Regions from separate parts of the Pseudomonas sp. NCHU5216 genome, predicted to be linked through region 1. Evidence: predicted binding sites of a transcription regulator. Region 1 holds the regulator's gene; each other region holds the start of a gene.

Region 1 (5,907 bases):
TGCCGTCATCGGTGATCGACAGCAGGATATGGTCGCCTTCCTGCTCGGCCGACAGCACCACGCGACCGGCCCGGGCCTTGCCGGCCTTCTCACGCTCTTCCGGGGTTTCCACGCCGTGGTCGACGGCGTTGCGCACCAAGTGCACCAGCGGGTCGGCCAGGGCCTCCACGAGGTTCTTGTCGAGATCGGTTTCTTCGCCTACCAGCTCGAGGTTGATTTCCTTCTTCAGGTTACGCGCCAGGTCACGAACCAACCGCGGGAAACGGCCGAACACCTTCTTGATCGGCTGCATGCGGGTCTTCATCACAGAGGTCTGCAGATCCGCCGTCACCACATCGAGGTTGGACACCGCCTTGGACATGGCCTCGTCGCCACTGTTGAGCCCCAGGCGCACCAGGCGGTTACGCACCAGCACCAGTTCGCCGACCATGTTCATGATCTCGTCCAGGCGCGCGGTATCGACTCGCACGGTGGTTTCGGCCTCACTGGCCGCCGGCTTCTCGGCAGCGGCTGCGGATCCAGCAGGTGCTCGGGCTGCCGCTGGCTCGACCTTGGCAGCGGGCTTGGCCACGGGCGCCACAGGGGTTATGGGGGCAGGCTTGGCCGGTTCTGGCTTGCTGGCCGCAGCAGCAGGCGCTGGGGCAGCGGGCGGCACGAACTTGCCCTTGCCATGCAGCTCGTCGAGCAGCGACTCGAACTCGCTATCGGTGATCTCGTCGCTGGCCGGGGCCGCTGGCGCCGCCTCACTGCTCGGGGCCGCCGGGCTCTTGGCCGGTGCGGCTGGCGCAGCGAACTGCCCCTTGCCGTGCAACTGATCGAGCAGCGCCTCGAACTCATCGTCGGTGATTTCGTCACCGGCAGGCTCGCTTGCCGGCGCACTGGCAGCCGCGGCGGCTGGCGCAGTTGCGGCTGCCGGTGCGGAGAACTGGCCCTTGCCGTGCAACTGATCGAGCAGCGACTCGAACTCGTCATCGGTGATTTCATCGCTGGCACTGGAAGCAGCTGCCGGCGACTCGGCGGCCGCCTCGTCGCCCAGGGCATCGAGCAACTGGGCGAATTCGCTGTCTGTGATATCGGAAGAGGCAGGCGCCGCGGCAACAGGCTCGGGCTCAGGCTCTGGTTCCGGCTGCGCAACCTCTTCGGCCACCGGCGCGGGGCTGGCCGCCTGCTCGGCACCGGCCGGCTCGGCCAGACGCGCCAGCGCCGCCAGCAGCTCGGGCGAGGCTGGGGTCAGCTCGGTACGCTCGCGTACCTGGTTGAACATGCCGTTGACCGCATCCAGCGCGGCCAGCACCACGTCCATCAGCTCGGCATCAACGCGGCGCTCGCCCTTGCGCATGATGTCGAAGACGTTCTCGGCAATGTGGCAGCACTCCACCAGCTCATGGAGCTGGAGGAAGCCCGCGCCACCCTTGACGGTGTGGAAGCCACGGAAGATGGCATTGAGCAGGCTCATGTCATCCGGTCGACTTTCCAGTTCGACCAACTGCTCGGACAACTGCTCGAGAATCTCTCCGGCCTCTACCAGGAAGTCCTGGAGAATCTCTTCATCGGCGCCGAAGCTCATGGGGGTGCTCCTTAGAATCCAAGACTGGACAGCAGGTCGTCGACATCGTCCTGACTGGAGGCGACATCATCACGCTTATCGGCATGAATCTGCGGACCTTCACCATGAGATGGCGCTTTTTGTTTCTGTTGTTCGGCACGCAGTACTTCGTGGTCATGCTCGATGCCGGCGAAGCGATCCACCGAGCTGGCCATCAGTACCAGCTTGAGCAGATTGCTCTCGACCTCGGTGACGAGCTGGGTGACACGCTTGATCACCTGACCGGTGAGATCCTGATAGTCCTGCGCCAGCAGGATGTCGTTGAGATGGCCGGACAACTTGTTGCCATCGCGCTCGCTGCGCGCGAGGAACAGCTCGATGCGCTTGGCCAGCTCACGGAAACCATCGGCACCGATTTCACGGCGCATGAAGCGGCCCCACTCGGCCCCCAGGCTCTGCGCTTCATCGGCCAGGTCATTGACCAGCGGCGCGCTCTGTTCGACCAGATCCATGGTGCGGTTGGCCGCCCGCTCGGTCATGGTGACCACGTAATTCAGGCGCTCGGTGGCGTCGGCGATCTGCGACAGCTCCTTGGCGTGCGGCATGCGCGGATCGAGCTGGAAATTGACGATGGCATTGTGCAGTTCGCGGGTCAGCTTGCCGACTTCGTGATACAAGCCACGGTCACGAACCTTGTTCAGTTCGTTGATCAGTTGCACCGCATTGCCGAAGTTGCCTCTTTCGAGGCTATCGACCAATTCACGGGCATTTTTCTTCAGGGACGACTCGAGTTCGCCCAGTGTGGAATCATCGTGTTCCATAGCACCCTCGCGGCCGACATCAGCCGTTGACCCGCTCGAAGATCTTCTCGATCTTTTCCTTCAGCACCTGGGCGGTGAAGGGTTTGACCACGTAGCCGTTCACACCGGCCTGAGCGGCTTCGATGATCTGGTCACGCTTGGCCTCGGCCGTGACCATCAACACCGGCAGGTGCTTGAGGCGCTCGTCGGCGCGCACCGCGCGCAGCAGGTCGATGCCGGTCATGCCGGGCATGTTCCAGTCGGTCACCAGAAAGTCGAAGCTGCCGCTTTGCAGCATGGGCAACGCCGACGTACCGTCATCAGCCTCCGCCGTGTTGGTAAAGCCCAAATCACGCAAGAGGTTCTTGATGATCCGTCGCATCGTCGAGAAATCGTCAACGATGAGGATTTTCATGTTCTTGTCCAAGTCGACCTCCGTACAGTCCCAAACGTATTGCGCTTGCAGATACGCCTTCTAATCGTGAAACCGGCCCAGCAATATCGTTGCTTCTGCCTCAACCCGCCCGCCATTCCATCAGGCGCGAGCGCAAACGCGCCGCACACTGACTATGAATCTGACTGACTCGCGACTCACTGACGCCAAGCACTTCACCGATTTCCTTCAGGTTCAGTTCTTCATCGTAATACAGCGCCAGCACCAGACGTTCACGCTCCGGCAAGCCGGCAATGGCGTTGGCCAAAGCCGCCTGGAAACGTTCATCTTCGAGATCCCGCGAAGGTTCGAGGTGGGTGTGCCCGGCTTCTTCATGCAACCCGCCGTGTTCGCCGTCCTGCAGCAGGTCGTCGAAACTGAACAGGCGGCTGCCCAAAGTGTCGCCAAGGATGCCGTAGTAATCTTCCAGACTCAATTGGAGTTCGGCCGCAACCTCATGATCTTTAGCGTCTCGCCCCGTTCTGGCCTCCACGGCGCGGATCGCATCGCTGACCATGCGGCTGTTGCGGTGCACCGAACGCGGTGCCCAATCGCCCTTGCGCACCTCGTCGAGCATGGCGCCACGGATGCGAATACCGGCGAACGTCTCGAAACTGGCGCCCTTGCTGGAGTCGTATTTGCGTGAGGCTTCGAGCAGGCCGATCATGCCGGCCTGAATCAGGTCGTCGACCTGAACGCTGGACGGCAAGCGCGCCAACAGGTGATAGGCGATGCGCTTGACCAGCGGCGCGTAGCGCTCGATCAACTGATACTGGGAATCCTGCGCCTGAGCCTTGTTGTACATACGAAGTCCAGAGGCTGCTGTCATACGGCCGAATCTGCAGTCGGTTGTTTCACCAGGCGCTCGACGAAGAACTCCAGATGACCGCGCGGGTTGGCTGGCAAGGGCCAGGTATCGACCTTCTGCGCGATCGCCTTGAACGCCAGCGCACACTTGGAGCGTGGAAAGGCCTCGTAGACGGCGCGTTGTTTCTGCACCGCCTTGCGTACGCATTCGTCGTAGGGCACGGCACCGACGTACTGCAAGGCGACATCGAGAAAACGATCCGTCACCTTGGTCAGCTTAGCAAAGAGATTGCGACCTTCCTGCGGACTGTGCGCCATGTTGGCCAGAACGCGGAAACGGCTGATGCCATGGTCACGGTTGAGCAGCTTGATCAGGGCGTAGGCGTCGGTGATCGAGGTGGGCTCGTCGCACACGACGACGAGAATCTCCTGAGCCGCGCGAACGAAGCTGACCACCGCATCGCCGATGCCGGCAGCGGTATCGATCACCAGCACGTCGAGGTTCTCGCTGATGTCGCTGAAGGCCTGGATCAGGCCGGCATGCTGCATCGGTGACAGGTTGACCATGCTCTGCGTACCGGACGCTGCCGGCACGATGCGGATGCCACCAGGCCCTTGCAGCAGCACTTCACGCAGCTCGCACTCACCGGCGATCACGTCGGCCAAGGTGCGCTTGGGGGTCAGCCCCAGCAACACGTCGACATTGGCCAGACCCAGGTCGGCGTCCATGAGCATGACTCGGCGACCGAGATCGGCCAGGGCCATGGACAGATTCACCGACACGTTGGTCTTGCCGACGCCACCCTTGCCGCCGGTCACCGCGATCACCTGTACGGGATGCATACCCATGTTCTCTACACACCTTGTCTAACTTCGACTTGGCCTAGCGGCCGTTAGTCCCTGCAGAAAAAAACGCAGGGCTTGCAACACTTTAGCGCGTCAGCCGACTCGCCGCGCGGTTCCTTGATAAAGACCGGCGAACAATTGCGCCATGGCATCCTCGCTCGGCTCTTCGGCGGCTTGCAGGCTCACGGCGCGGCTGACCAACTGATGGCTACGCGGCACCTGCAGATCATCCGGAATACGTGGCCCATCAGTGACATAGGCTACCGGCAGACGCTGGCCTATGGCCAGGCCCAAAACCTCGCCCAGGCTCGCCGCCTCGTCCAGCTTGGTCAGTATGCAGCCGGCAAGACCGCAGCGCTTATAACTATGGTAGGCCGCTTTCAGCACTTGGTTTTGACTGGTAGCAGCCAGAACCAGATAATTTTTCGCCTTCAACCCGCGTGCGGCCAGGCTCTCGAGCTGCAGGCGCAGGGCCGGGTCATTGCTTGGCAGGCCGGCGGTATCGATCAGCACCACGCGTTTCTTCGCCACAGGCGCCAGGGCTTGCAGCAGAGACTGCCCTGGGTCGACCTGAGTCACCGAGACGCCAAGGATGCGCCCGAGGGTCTTGAGCTGCTCCTGCGCACCGATGCGGTAACTGTCCATGCTCACCAGGGCGACCTGCTGGGCGCCATGCTTGAGCACGTAGCGCGCCGCCAGCTTGGCCAACGTGGTGGTCTTGCCCATGCCGGCCGGGCCGACCAGGGCGATCACCCCGCCCTCTTCCAATGGCTCGACCTTGGGCGTCTTGATGGCATGAGCCAGGTGCGCCAGCATCATGCGCCAGGCCTGGCGCGGCTCGTTGATGGTGTTCACACGCTCGAGCAGCAGTTGCGCCAGGTCGGCCGACAGGCCCATGCGTTGCAGGCGGCGCCACAGGTTGGCCTGCTGTGGGCGACGGTTCTGCATCTGTCCCCAGGCGATGCTGCCCAGTTGCACTTCGATCAGCTCACGCAGGCCGTGCAGCTCGAAGCGCATGGCGTCCAGCGCGCGCGGATCGACACTCGGAGCAGGTGCAGGCTTCTCCGCCAGCGGGCGCTGCGGCTTGACCGGAGTGACCGGCAACTCCGGCGCCACCAGCGAGTCATTGGCAAAAAGTTGACGGTCTTTCAGGGCATCTTCTTCGCTACGGGTGGCCAGCTCGGCCTGGGCGTTGGCGATGCGTGCCTGGGTCTTGCGCAGCTCGGCCTCCAGGGCCGGATTCGGCCGCACTGGCGTAGGCGTGACCTGATAGTCCAGCGCAGCGGTCAGCTCGACGCCACCGGCCACGCGGCGGTTGCCGATGATGGCAGCGTCGGCGCCCAGCTCATCGCGCACCAGTTTCATGGCGGTTCGCATATCGGCAGCGAAGAAGCGTTTGACCTGCATGACCCTTTACCTCAGTTCTGGCCCACAGTGGCGACTATGGTGACCTGCTTGTTGTCCGGAATTTCCTG
Region 2 (5,907 bases), on a different contig from region 1:
GGCCGAAGATGCCCAGCGGGGCGAAGCGGATCACCAGTTTGACGATGGCGGTCACGCCATGGGACAGGTCGCCAAGCAGTTGCTTGCTGCTGGCGTTGGCATGGCGGAAGGCGAAGCCCAGGCCGATGGCCCAGGCCAGAATACCGATGAAGTTGCCCTTGAGCAGGGCGTTGACCGGATTGTCGACGATGTTCAGCAGCAGCGTCCTGAGCACTTCGCCGATGCCGCCTGGTGGTGTCAGTTCAGTGGCCGAGCCGCTCAGTACCAGGGTGGAGGGCAGGGCGAAGCTGGCGGCGACCGCGACCAGTGCGGCGCTGAAGGTGCCTGCCAGGTACAGCAGCAGGATCGGGCGGATATGAGTCTGCTGGCCTTGCTGGTGATTGGCGATGGAGGCCATGACCAGAATGAACACCAGTACCGGAGCGACGGCTTTGAGCGCCGAAACGAAAACGTCACCGATGAAGCCCACGGCCAGAGCAGCCTGGGGAGCGATCAGCGCCAGACCGATGCCGATGAGCAGGCCGATGAGGATTTGTACCACCAGGCTGGTGCGGTTGAGCAGTTGCAGGAGCGGGGTGACGGCTTGTGGCATGACGCAGGTCTCTATCTTGTTGGCCGCGAGCGGTTTGCAGGCTCTTTCGAGAGGCTTTCCAGCCAGGGTCAACAGACCCTGGGGGCGGAAAAATAAGCGCGCGACTCTAGCACAGTCTTGGCCGGTAGTTGCCTTGCCCCAGGGTGCTGGGCGAACGGGTGCAACACTCTGTCGCATCCACGGAAACCTGACGGTCCGAGGCCGCGTTGCCTGGGTTCGTGACGCCTGCGGCTGGCGCTTTGATCTCATCACCACAGACGTGCCCTGGCGATTGGCGCTACCCTATGACAGGGTGTGGCCGCGTGCGCGGCGTTGCGGGTTGCGAACTGTTCGAGCCCGAGCCCGTCGAAACTCAGAATCGCTGCATACGCCAGGCAAGGGCCATCCCCTCCCGCCGTTTCACGACGTTCCGCTGTACTGGGCGTGAGCCGTTGGCCACGTTACGCAAAAGGAGTTCTACCCACCGTGCGCTTGATCTGGAAATCCTTCCGCTCGCTGTATTTCGCCACCTTGCTGATGCTGCTCGGTTCCGGCCTGCTCAGTACCTATCTGGCCCTGCGCCTGGCCGATACGGTGGATGGCCTGTGGGTGGGCGCCTTGATGGCAGCCAACTATTTCGGCCTGGTGCTCGGTGGCAAGCTGGGGCATCGGCTGATCGCCCGAGTCGGCCATATCCGTGCCTATGTCGCCTGTGCCGGGGTGGTCACCGCCGCGGTACTCGGCCATGGCCTGGTGGAGTGGCTGCCGTTCTGGCTGCTGCTGCGCATGCTGGTCGGCCTGGGCATGATGTGCCAGTACATGGTGATCGAGAGCTGGCTCAACGAGCAGGCCGAAGCCAAGCAGCGTGGCCTGGTGTTCAGCGGCTACATGGCGGCTTCCTATCTGGGCCTGATCCTGGGGCAACTGGCACTGGTGGTGCACCCGACCCTGGGCCTGGAACTGCTGATGCTGGTGGCCCTGTGCTTCGCCCTGTGCCTGGTGCCGGTGGCGCTGACTCGCCGTTTGCACCCGGCGCCCTTGTATCCGGCACCGCTGGAGCTGCGCTTTTTCCTCAAGCGCGTCCCCCTTTCGCTGACCACCGTGGTGGTGGCCGGGTTGTTGATTGGCTCCTTCTACGGCCTGGCGCCGCTCTATGCCACGCGCATGGGGCTGGCCACCGAGCAGGTGGGCCTGTTCATGGGCAGTTGCATCCTGGCGGGGCTGCTGGTGCAGTGGCCCCTGGGCTGGTTGTCCGACCGCCGTGACCGCGTGCGCCTGATTCGTGGTTGCGCCGTGCTGCTGTTGCTCGCCGCTGCGCCGCTCGCTGCCCTGCCGCAGGTGTTTCTGGGGCTGCTGATCGGCATCGGTTTTCTCGTCAGCCTGATGCAGTTCAGCCTCTATCCGCTGGCAGTGGCCTTGGCCAACGACCATGTGGAGCCGGAACGTCGGGTATCGCTGACGGCCATGCTGCTGGTCACCTTCGGCGTGGGGGCGTGTATCGGGCCGCTGCTGACGGGGCTGCTGATGCGCTTCTTCGGCGCCAACATGCTGTATGCCTTCGTCTGTTTTTGCGCGCTGATCCTGATCTGGCGGATTCGCCCTGAGGTGGTCACCCATCTGCACCAGGTCGATGATGCACCGCTGCAACACATGGCCATGCCGGGTAACGTGGCCAGCTCGCCGCTGGTCGCGGCGCTGGATCCACGGGTCGATGAGCAGACCGTGCAGGAGCAGATGCAGGAACCCGCGGTGGCGGTGGCTGCCGAGGCCGCCGAGCATGAGGATCGTGAGCGCAGCGCGGGCGCTGCAAGCTGAGGGCCTGGCCCTCAGTCGCTTTCGGTGCGTCGGGCCTCGCGCTGCAACTGGTAGACGAAGCGCTCCACCTGGCGCTGCTCCAGCCCATTGATGCGGTAGAAGCGGGTGCCGACGAAGGTGGTGTCGATCTTCGCCTGGTAATCCACGTGGCGCAGCTCGACCGCGGTGGTCACGGTTCCGAATGGCAGATACGCGGTCAGGTTCTCGTGTACCTGGCCGTTCTGCAGTTGCTGGCTCAGATCACCGGCGAAGCGCAGTTTGCAGCCGGTCGCGGAGATGTCGAGCAACTGTCCTTGCAGGGGCTCGCGCAACTTGTCGCCCGCGAGTACCACCTTGACCAGGTCGGTCTGCTTCAACGAGGCGCGGAAGGCGCCGCGGCGCTGGTGATAGATCACCTCGGTGGGCAAGGGCGCCCAGTAGCAGGGGGCACCGTCATGCTGGCCAACTTGCACGCTGTGCTCGCATTTCCAGGCTACGCGCACGCCATCGCGGAAGGCCTCCACGGAGAAGCTTTCGCCCTGCTTGAAAAAGCGCTCGCCATCGGTGGGGATGATCTCGTCCAGCGCGATGCGCGCGCGCTGCTGGTCGATCTCCACCACGTAGCTCTGAAAACGCTGGCTACGCTCATGGAATTGAATGATCAGGGGATCGTGGTTCTGCAGAAGCTGGCGCAGCGTGGCGATGATTTCCACCTGGGCCTTGAGCAGCTTGGGTGGTTGCGGGCCACTTTCCTCTTGGAATGCGCTGGACACTGTTTGAAGCTCTCCGAATCATCGGCCGCTACGGGTACTAGCGTGCCGGGGCACTGGCAGGCCGACGTGGGCCGCATGTCCCTGTGCTGTTATTGTGCTGGGGCTCAGGCCTGGCTGAGCGGTCGGTGCTGGGCGATTCTAGCGGTAGTCCCGCGGCTGTCATAGAGGCCGGGCGTATCGCTGCCGCGCAGAATGCCCAGTACCTGGGTGACGCTGGCCTTGTTGGCACGGATCAGTCGGCCGTTGCGCAGGTTGGCATCCTGGCAGCGTTGCAGCAGGGTGGACAGTTCTTCGCTGCGTGTCAGCAGTTCTTCGCCGAGGCTGGAGCGGGCGGCCAGTGCATGCAGTCCGGCGCGATCAGCGCTCAGGCCGACCGAGCGCAGCAATTGGCTGCGTTCGTTGCCATGCTGTTGCAGTTGGCTGAGAAGGGGTTGTTTTTCGCCAAGAAGGCTGTCGAGGCGGGCGAGGTCGCGTTCACCCAGCGCCAGAAATTCGTCGTCGATCAGTTCAAGAAGGCGCTCGGCAATGCCGATATCGGAGGTGAACAGGTGCAGCAGGTTGGTATCTAGCATCTTGGGCTCCAGGGGAGGCGGGCGTCCAACACCCCCAGCGCCTTGGCTTTAACGCTGGGATTCGAAGTCGAGCAGCTTCTGGGCGACGCGTTGGTCATCGACCTGGTAACTGCCTTCGGCGATGGCCTTCTTCAGTTGGGCCACACGCTCCTTGTTGACGATCGGCTGATCGTTCAGCTTCTCGCTTGCCTTTTGCAATTGTCGTGCCTGGCTGCTCAGCTCGACGGATTCGCCGCTCTTGACCGGGCTCTGTTTCTCTTCGCCCTTGATGTCGGGCGCCTGAGTCGATTGCGTGGCCTCGTTGCGGCCAGCCTGAGTCGAGCCCGCACGCCCCGTGTTCGCGGGGGTGGTGGCGTTATTCAGCCGGTTGAAGTCGATGACCATGATGCAGAACCTCGGACGATTTGGTGGACGCTTGCCAAGCTTTTCGGCCCATGGGGGAAAAACTTTAGGAAAAAATTCGGCGTCGTTGGACAGTGTAGGAAATCACCCGCCTGTTGCGCCATAGCAAAGATAGCTACATGGCCACTTCCACCTGGCCGGGGCCTGTCACCCGGGCGCGAATGACCCGTTGCGAACGCAGGTTGCGCACCTGGATCTGCTCACCGAGCGCGCCGCTGGACAGGGCTTCACCAGGCATGCGCACATTCACCGTGCTGCTGCGAGCGCTGATCACCACCTGATCACCTTTACGGATCGCATCGACGATCTCCAGATAGTTGGGGGCCAGTACTTGCTCGCTTTGCAACTGTCGCGTCAATTTCTTGCCGATGGCCTGCACGGGATCGGTCAGGTAACCCTGATTGAGCTGGCCGACGTCACGTTCGACCAGGCTCACATCGGCGGCGCTGAGCACGCTCTTGCGCTTCATGGGGCGTGTGAGTATCAGCACCGGGCGGAACAGGCGCACCTCGCCCGGCACGAAGACCGTCCAGGGCGCGCTGCCGTCGCAGCGTACGCGCAAGGTGACGCGGCCCATCGGTTGCGCAGGGCTTTCCAGGCGCACGCTCAGGGCCTGGTCACACTGCGGCAGACGCAGGCGCGGGTCGATTCGATTGATGCTGATCTCATGGCGTCCCTGAATTTCGCTACGCTGTAAATATTCCACCACGGCCGACTCAAGAAACGACTCGGCAGCGCCGATAAGTTCTTCGGGCGTGGTGACGCTCGCCGACGCGCCTACGCTATAGCCGAGCAATGGCAAAGCGAGTAAAACGGGGCGCAGGCTGCGACAGATTGCCAGTGGCTGACGGAATGATGACGTTCTAGGTTTCATGCGCATTGACGAAGCAAGCCGCGTGCCGCCTGCTAGGCTGTTACAACAAGCGTTACTTGACGATAAGACAAAGGAGTCCGGGCATGGCCGGGTTACTGGATTCGGTTAACCAGCGTACGCAGTTGGTGGGGCAGAACCGCTTGGAGTTGTTGCTGTTTCGCCTGGATGGCCCGCAGTTGTATGGGATCAACGTATTCAAGGTGAAGGAGGTGCTGCAATGCCCCAATCTCACCATCATGCCCAAGTCCAATGCGGTGGTGCGTGGCGTCGCCAACATTCGTGGCGGCACCATTCCCATTCTCGACCTGGCCATTGCCATTGGTCGCAAGCCGCTGGATGACCTCAAGAGCAGCTTCGTCATCATCACCGAGTACAACACCAAGGTGCAGGGCTTCCTGGTGCGCTCGGTGGAACGCATCGTCAACATGAACTGGGAAGAGATCCATCCGCCACCCAAGGGCACCGGCCGCGACCATTATCTGACTGCTGTGACCCGTTTGGATCAGCAGTTGGTGGAAATCATCGACGTGGAGAAGATCCTGGCCGAGGTCGCGCCCACGTCCGAGGTGATTTCCGCAGGGGTGATCGACGAGCAGGTGCAGAGCAGCGCGGTATCCAAGCGGGTGCTGATCGTCGATGACTCCTCGGTGGCGCGCAAGCAGGTGTCGCGCTGCCTGCAGAGCGTCGGCGTGGAGGTCATCGCGCTCAACGATGGACGCGAAGCCCTGGACTTCCTCAAGGACATGGCCAACGAAGGCAAGCGCCCTGAGCAGGAGCTGTTGATGATCATTTCCGACATCGAGATGCCGGAGATGGATGGTTACACGCTCACGACCGAGATTCGTGCCGATTCCCGCATGCAGAAGTTGCACATACTCCTGCATACTTCACTTTCGGGTGTGTTCAACCAGGCGATGGTGA
Region 3 (5,907 bases), on a different contig from region 1:
GGGGTTCTGCATGATAGAGGGCTCCTTGGCTCAGACGCGCAGTCTAACAGGCCGTTGAAAAACTACCTGCTAACGGATATCGGCAGCCTTGATCTGCCACAGCAGCAACTGGGTCTGCCGCCCCTCGTTGATTGCCAACAGCCGCTCGGCCGGCACACCGGGAATCTCGAAGCTGTTGCTGATCAACCAGCTCCCCGGGCGCATCTCGGCCTGCGCCTTGGCCCACAGGCGCGGCATGGGCACGGGGGAGAGGAAGCAGTAGACGACATCGAAATCGGCCAGATCCACCTGCCATAAGTTCAAGTAGCGAATGCTACAGTTGCCCTGCAACAGGCAACGCAGCCAGGCGCAGAGAAACACCAGCGGCGCCGTCTCGACGCCGACGAACTGGCCACGCGGAAAACGCCGCGCCAACTGCAGCAGGGTGCCGGCCGTGCCGCAGCCCAGGTCGATGAAACGCAATGGCGGCTCGCGCTCGCCCAGCAAGTCCTGCAGATGCTGCTGTGCACGCCGCCCGCTGAGGTACAAGGGCACCTGTTCGCGCAGGCTGTTCCAGTTGACCAGCAGCAACACCACGAAGCCCAGCAGATAGACCCAGCCGGGCAGCCCGAAGCGCTGCATGACCAGCAGCGCCGGCACGAAGGCCAAGTTGATCCAGCCCCACCAGCGCGACAAGCCCAGACGCCAGCCGATCAGCGCAGCCAGCGCCCCCTGCAGCACGGCCACCGACAGCCACGACAGGCGCCAGGGCCACAGCGCCAGCAGATAGACCAGCACCACCACCAGTGCGACAGCGACGCCCTGCGCCAGCAAGGCTCGCATCACCGGCAGGTGTACCAGGCTCATCCGCTCATCTGTCTGCATTGCACATCCTCGATCAAGGCGACCGAATCGGCGCCAGAGCGCCATGCTAAACTCGCCGCGACCGACACTCCACCACCCGGACGCTCCATGGCCAAACGCCAACTCAACCGCCGCCAGAGCTGGCGTATCGAAAAGATCCAGGGCGAACGCGCCGCCCGCGCCGCCAAGCGCGAATCTCGTGCCGTAGAAGCCCTGGAAGGCGGCGATCTGGGCCCCGAGCAGACCGGCCTGGTAATCGCCCACTTCGGCGTACAGGTGGAAGTCGAGGCGCTGCAGGGCGAAAGCAGCGGTCAGGTGTTTCGCTGCCACCTGCGCGCCAACCTGCCAGCCCTGGTGACCGGCGATCAGGTGGTGTGGCGCCCTGGCAACCAGGGTGACGGCGTGATCGTCGCGCAACTGCCGAGAAACAGCGAGCTGTGCCGCCCGGACATGCGCGGCCAGCTCAAGCCGGTGGCGGCCAACGTCGACCAGATCGTCATCGTCTTCGCGCCCCTGCCCGAGCCCCATGCCAACCTGATCGACCGCTATCTGGTAGCCGCCGAACATGCCGGCATTCAACCCTTGCTGCTGCTGAACAAGGCCGACCTGATCGACGCCGGCAACAGCGAAACACTAGGCGCCCTGCTCGAGGTCTATCGCCAGTTGGGCTACCCGCTGCTGGAGGTGTCGGCGCGCCAGGGCGGCGGCATGGAGCGACTGCAGGAGCGCCTGAACGGCCATGTCAGCGTCTTCGTCGGCCAGTCCGGGGTGGGCAAGTCATCGCTGGTCAACAGCCTGCTGCCGGGCGTCGACACCCGCGTCGGCGCGCTGTCCGAGCTGACCGGCAAGGGCACCCACACCACCACCACGGCACGCCTGTTCCACTTCCCCGGCGGCGGTCAGTTGATCGACTCCCCCGGCATCCGCGAATTCGGCCTCGGCCATGTCAGCCGCGACGACGTGGAGGCAGGTTTCATCGAGTTCCACGATCTGCTCGGGCGCTGCCGCTTCCGCGACTGCAAGCATGATCGCGAACCGGGCTGTGCGCTGCTGCAGGCCCTGGAAGACGGGCGCATCCAGCCGCAACGCATGGCCAGCTACCGCCACATCATCGCCAGCCTGCCGCAGGACGATTACTGACGGTTGAGCTGGTCGAGCGAAGTGCCGCCGCTGTCGAAGATATTCAGACGCTGACGTAGCTGGTCGGCGGGCAATGCGTCAGCCTCGGGAGCGCCCTTGGCGCCGTTGGCCGGCGCACTGCCAGGTGCGTCTGCTGGCGCTGCTCCCTCTGGTGCAGGCGCAGCCTCACTACCCTGCTCACCCTCGATATCGCGCTGGGCACGCTTGGTCAGCACGACGATATCGATGCGCCGATTGACCGGATTGAACGGATCTTCCCGGTCGAACAGCGCCGACGAGGCATAGCCCACCACCCGCGCCACCTGGTCGTCCGGGTAGCCACCGGCGACCAGGGTACGCCGCGCCGCATTGGCGCGGTTGGCCGACAGCTCCCAGTTGCCGAAGTCGCCGCGCCCGGCGAAGGGCTTGGCGTCGGTATGGCCGCTGATGCTGATCTTGTTCGGCACGGCCTTGATGGTGTCGGCCATGGCCAGCAGGATGTCCTCGAAGTAGGGCTGCAACTCGGCACTGCCAAGGGCGAACATCGGCCGGTTCGCGGCATCCATGATCTGGATGCGCAGGCCGTCCTGGGTGATCTCGAACAGGATCTGATCCTTGAAGCGTTGCAGCTCGGGGTTCTCCTCCACCTTGTTCTGCAACTCCTGCAGCAACAGCTCCAGCCGCTCGCGCTCCATCTTGTCGGCCAGGGTCTCGACCTGATCGGCGCTGACGCTGGTTTCATCCGGCTGGCTTTCTGGCGTTTCGGAGATGTCCGGATTGAGGGTGCGCTCGGGGGCCGGCGTCGGCGTGCCGCCCAGGTCGATGGCGTAGGGGCTGGCGCTTTCGGTGAAGCCGATGGGATCCTGGAAATAACCGGAGATGGCCTTCTTCTGCTCGGGCGTGGCCGAGGTCATCAGCCACATCACCAGGAAGAACGCCATCATGGCGGTGGCGAAGTCGGCGAAAGCGATCTTCCAGGCACCGCCATGGTGCCCGCCAGCGGTTTTCTTGACCCGCTTGACGATGATGGGTTGGTTGTTCTCCATCGCTTAGCTGCCGCGCATGGCCTGCTCGAGCTCGCTGAAGCTCGGGCGATGCGCCGGGTACAGCACCTTGCGACCGAACTCCACCGCCAGCGTCGGCGGCATGCCGGAAGCAGAAGCGACCAGGCTCGCCTTGATCGCCTCGTAGAGATTCACCTCTTCCTTGGCATCATGCTCGAGCGCGTTGGAAAGCGGGCCGAAGAAACCGTAGGAGGCGAGAATGCCGAGGAAGGTCCCCACCAGTGCCGTACCCACCTTCTCACCGATCTGCGCGTTGTCCGCCTCGGCCAGGATCGACATGGTGATCACGATACCCAGTACCGCCGCCACGATACCCATGGCCGGCATGCCGTCGGCCACCTTGGCCACGGCATGGGCCGGGTGTTCGAGTTCTTCCTTGAGGCTGGCCAGTTCCATGTCGAACAGCCCCTCCAGCTCGTGCGGCGCCATGTTGCCGGACGACATGATGCGCAGGTAGTCGCAGATGAACGCGGTCATGCGCGCATCCTTGATCACTCCGGGGTACTTGCTGAAGATCGCGCTGGCGCTGGGATCCTCGATATCGGCCTCGATGGCCATCATGCCTTCGCGGCGGCTCTTGTTGAGAATCTCGTAGAGCAGCTTGAGCACTTCGAGGTAATAGGTATGGGTGAAGCGGCTGCCGAACATGCTCAGGGATTTCTTGAACACCAACATGAACATGTTGCCGGGGTTGGATTGCAGGAACGCCCCCAGTGCCGCACCGCCGATGATCAGAACCTCGAACGGGTGGATCAATGCCATGAACTTCCCGCCCGAAAGTATGAAGCCACCGAGCACGCAGCCAAAAACGACAATGATGCCTATGATTTTTACCATGGAATAAACGCTTGCAGAGCCTAGTGGACGGGTTATTGAAAACAACCCTTCTAATTATCGGAACTTATACGCCAGACTATAGCCAGTTAAGGTCAAAAGCCAGTTTGGCTCACGTTGAAGATGCCGACCCCCAAACCCATGCCGCGCAGTCTCGATGCCTGGTTGCAGCTACTGGGCCCTTTACGCCTGCCTCTCGAGCAGACGCAGCATGCGCATCTGTGCCGCACCCTGGCCGACAGCCGCAAGACCTGGCGCGACATGGCCGACCAGATAGAGCTTAGCCCAACCTTCGCCCTGCTGATATTGCGTGAGGCCAACCAGTCCGGCAGCAGCCTGAGCGAGCCGGTCGACAGCCTGGAAGCCGCCCTCGCCCGCCTCGGGCTTGGCCGCTGCGAGGCCCTGCTCAAGCAGACGCCCTCGGTGCCGGAAGCGGAAACCCCCCAGTCCCTGCGCCAGCTCCTGCTGATCAGCCAGCATGCCAGCCAACAGGCGCGCGGCCTGTTCGGCACGCGCCTGGCCCGGCTATGGAATGAGCTGCATGGTTGCAGCCTGCTGTTTCTCGCACCGCTGTGGCCCCTGCTCAGCAGCTACCCGCACCTGTTCACCACCTGGGAGCAGCGCGTGCTGGTCAAGGGCGAGCCGGCCAGCAAGGTCGAACACGAGCTTCTGGGTGTTTCGCTGATCCAGCTCTGCTTGAAGCTGGCCGAGCGCTGGCGCCTGCCGGAATGGATAGTGCGCAGCTACCAGCTGCTGGCCCGCGATCGCCGGCAACTGGTCAAGGCCCTGCATATCGCCCGTGACAACGAACATCCTCTGCATCAGCAGCAGATGCTCGACGCCGACATTCCCCTGCGCCACTGGCTGACCCAGCCCAGCAATTGCGTGCTGCTGGCCAACGGCCTGGCCGTGTCGGCGCACCATGCCTGGAACACCGATCACAGCCTGCGCTGGCAGCGCCTGGTCGGGCTCTACCTGCAGATACCGCTGAGCGACGTGCAGCAGCAGGTACACCAGCACGCGGTCAGCAGCGCCAGAACCGGGCATGACCCCAGCCTCTGGCACCCGGCGCAAGCCCTGCTGTGGCCCTGGCAGGCACGCCATCTGGTGGCGGCCGAGCCGCGCGCGGGCGCGAGCATGACCAAGCAAGCCGTGCCCGAGACCTGGCGCCAGCAGTGCATGCGCCTGATTCGCGAGCCCAGCGACTTCAGCAACTCGCAACAATTGATCGCCTGCGCTCGCGACGCCCTGCAGGCCTGTGGTCTGCAGCGCATCCTCCTGCTCCTCGCCGACCGCCAACATACGCGCCTGCAAGCGCAACAGAGCGCTGGCCTGGACAAGGCCGCGCAAGGGCTCAACCTCGACCCGGCGAAGAGCCAGATCCTGCGCCGCCTGCTCAGCCAGCCAGGGCAGTTGCGCCTGACCCCGGACAATGCCGCGCAGTATTCGGCCCTGCTACCCGGTGAACTCAAGGCGCTGTTCGTGGGCGAGCACCTGCTGCTGCGCTCACTTGCCAACAATGGTCGAGTGGTCATGCTGCTGCTCGCCGACCAGGGCGGGCAGCCGTTCACCGAGAGTGGCCTGCAGGCCTTCGCCAAGACGGTGCAGTGCATCGAGCGCGCCCTGAGCAACTTCAGCAAACGTTCACGCTGAGGGCAAAGCCCACAAGCCTGGCAACCTTTCCGCTACAATCGGCCTCTTTCCATTGCGGGAGGCCCCATGTCCCCCTTCGCCGATCTGCCGCTGGTCATCGAACCCGCCGAGCTCGCCGCGCGCCTAGATGCGCCAGACCTGATCCTGGTCGATCTCAGCAACGCCGCGCGCTATGCCGAAGGGCATATTCCCGGCGCGCGCTGGGTCGATAGCAAGCGCACCCAGCTCGGCCAGCCCCCGGCCCCTGGGCTGGTCCCGGAGCTGGCGCAGTTGCAAGCGCTGTTCAGCGAGCTGGGCCATCGTCCGGAGGCTACCTACGTGGTCTATGACGATGAAGGCGGCGGCTGGGCCGGCCGCTTCATCTGGCTGCTGGACGTCATCGGTCATCCCCGCC

Evidence for each region. The regulator FliA, encoded in region 1, starts transcription of late flagellar genes. The targets are predictions, from matches to a motif close to CTAAAGTTTNNNNNNNNNNNGCCGNTAA.
Region 2: the regulator FliA is predicted to act here: its motif matches at 4,135-4,162, upstream of flgM (flagellar biosynthesis anti-sigma factor FlgM).
Region 3: the regulator FliA is predicted to act here: its motif matches at 3,918-3,945, upstream of motA (flagellar motor stator protein MotA).

Annotation. Positions count from the first base shown of each region.
Region 1 covers NZ_JBQLIX010000031.1:46,633-52,539, forward strand. The annotation lists gene ACSVIK_RS19235 (chemotaxis protein CheA) at 1-1,567, opposite strand, end outside; gene ACSVIK_RS19240 (protein phosphatase CheZ) at 1,579-2,367, opposite strand; gene ACSVIK_RS19245 (chemotaxis response regulator CheY) at 2,387-2,761, opposite strand; gene fliA (RNA polymerase sigma factor FliA) at 2,862-3,608, opposite strand; gene fleN (flagellar synthesis regulator FleN) at 3,605-4,435, opposite strand; gene flhF (flagellar biosynthesis protein FlhF) at 4,526-5,839, opposite strand; gene flhA (flagellar biosynthesis protein FlhA) at 5,851-5,907, opposite strand, start outside.
Region 2 covers NZ_JBQLIX010000009.1:43,647-49,553, reverse strand. The annotation lists gene sstT (serine/threonine transporter SstT) at 1-592, opposite strand, end outside; gene ACSVIK_RS09300 (MFS transporter) at 1,058-2,386, shown strand; gene ACSVIK_RS09295 (flagellar brake protein) at 2,398-3,138, opposite strand; gene ACSVIK_RS09290 (flagella synthesis protein FlgN) at 3,243-3,710, opposite strand; gene flgM (flagellar biosynthesis anti-sigma factor FlgM) at 3,759-4,094, opposite strand; gene flgA (flagellar basal body P-ring formation chaperone FlgA) at 4,228-4,986, opposite strand; gene ACSVIK_RS09275 (chemotaxis protein CheV) at 5,070-5,907, shown strand, end outside.
Region 3 covers NZ_JBQLIX010000007.1:51,240-57,146, reverse strand. The annotation lists gene orn (oligoribonuclease) at 1-12, opposite strand, end outside; gene ACSVIK_RS07765 (class I SAM-dependent methyltransferase) at 70-864, opposite strand; gene rsgA (small ribosomal subunit biogenesis GTPase RsgA) at 952-1,983, shown strand; gene motB (flagellar motor protein MotB) at 1,977-3,008, opposite strand; gene motA (flagellar motor stator protein MotA) at 3,012-3,863, opposite strand; gene ACSVIK_RS07745 (HDOD domain-containing protein) at 3,984-5,513, shown strand; gene ACSVIK_RS07740 (rhodanese-like domain-containing protein) at 5,580-5,907, shown strand, end outside.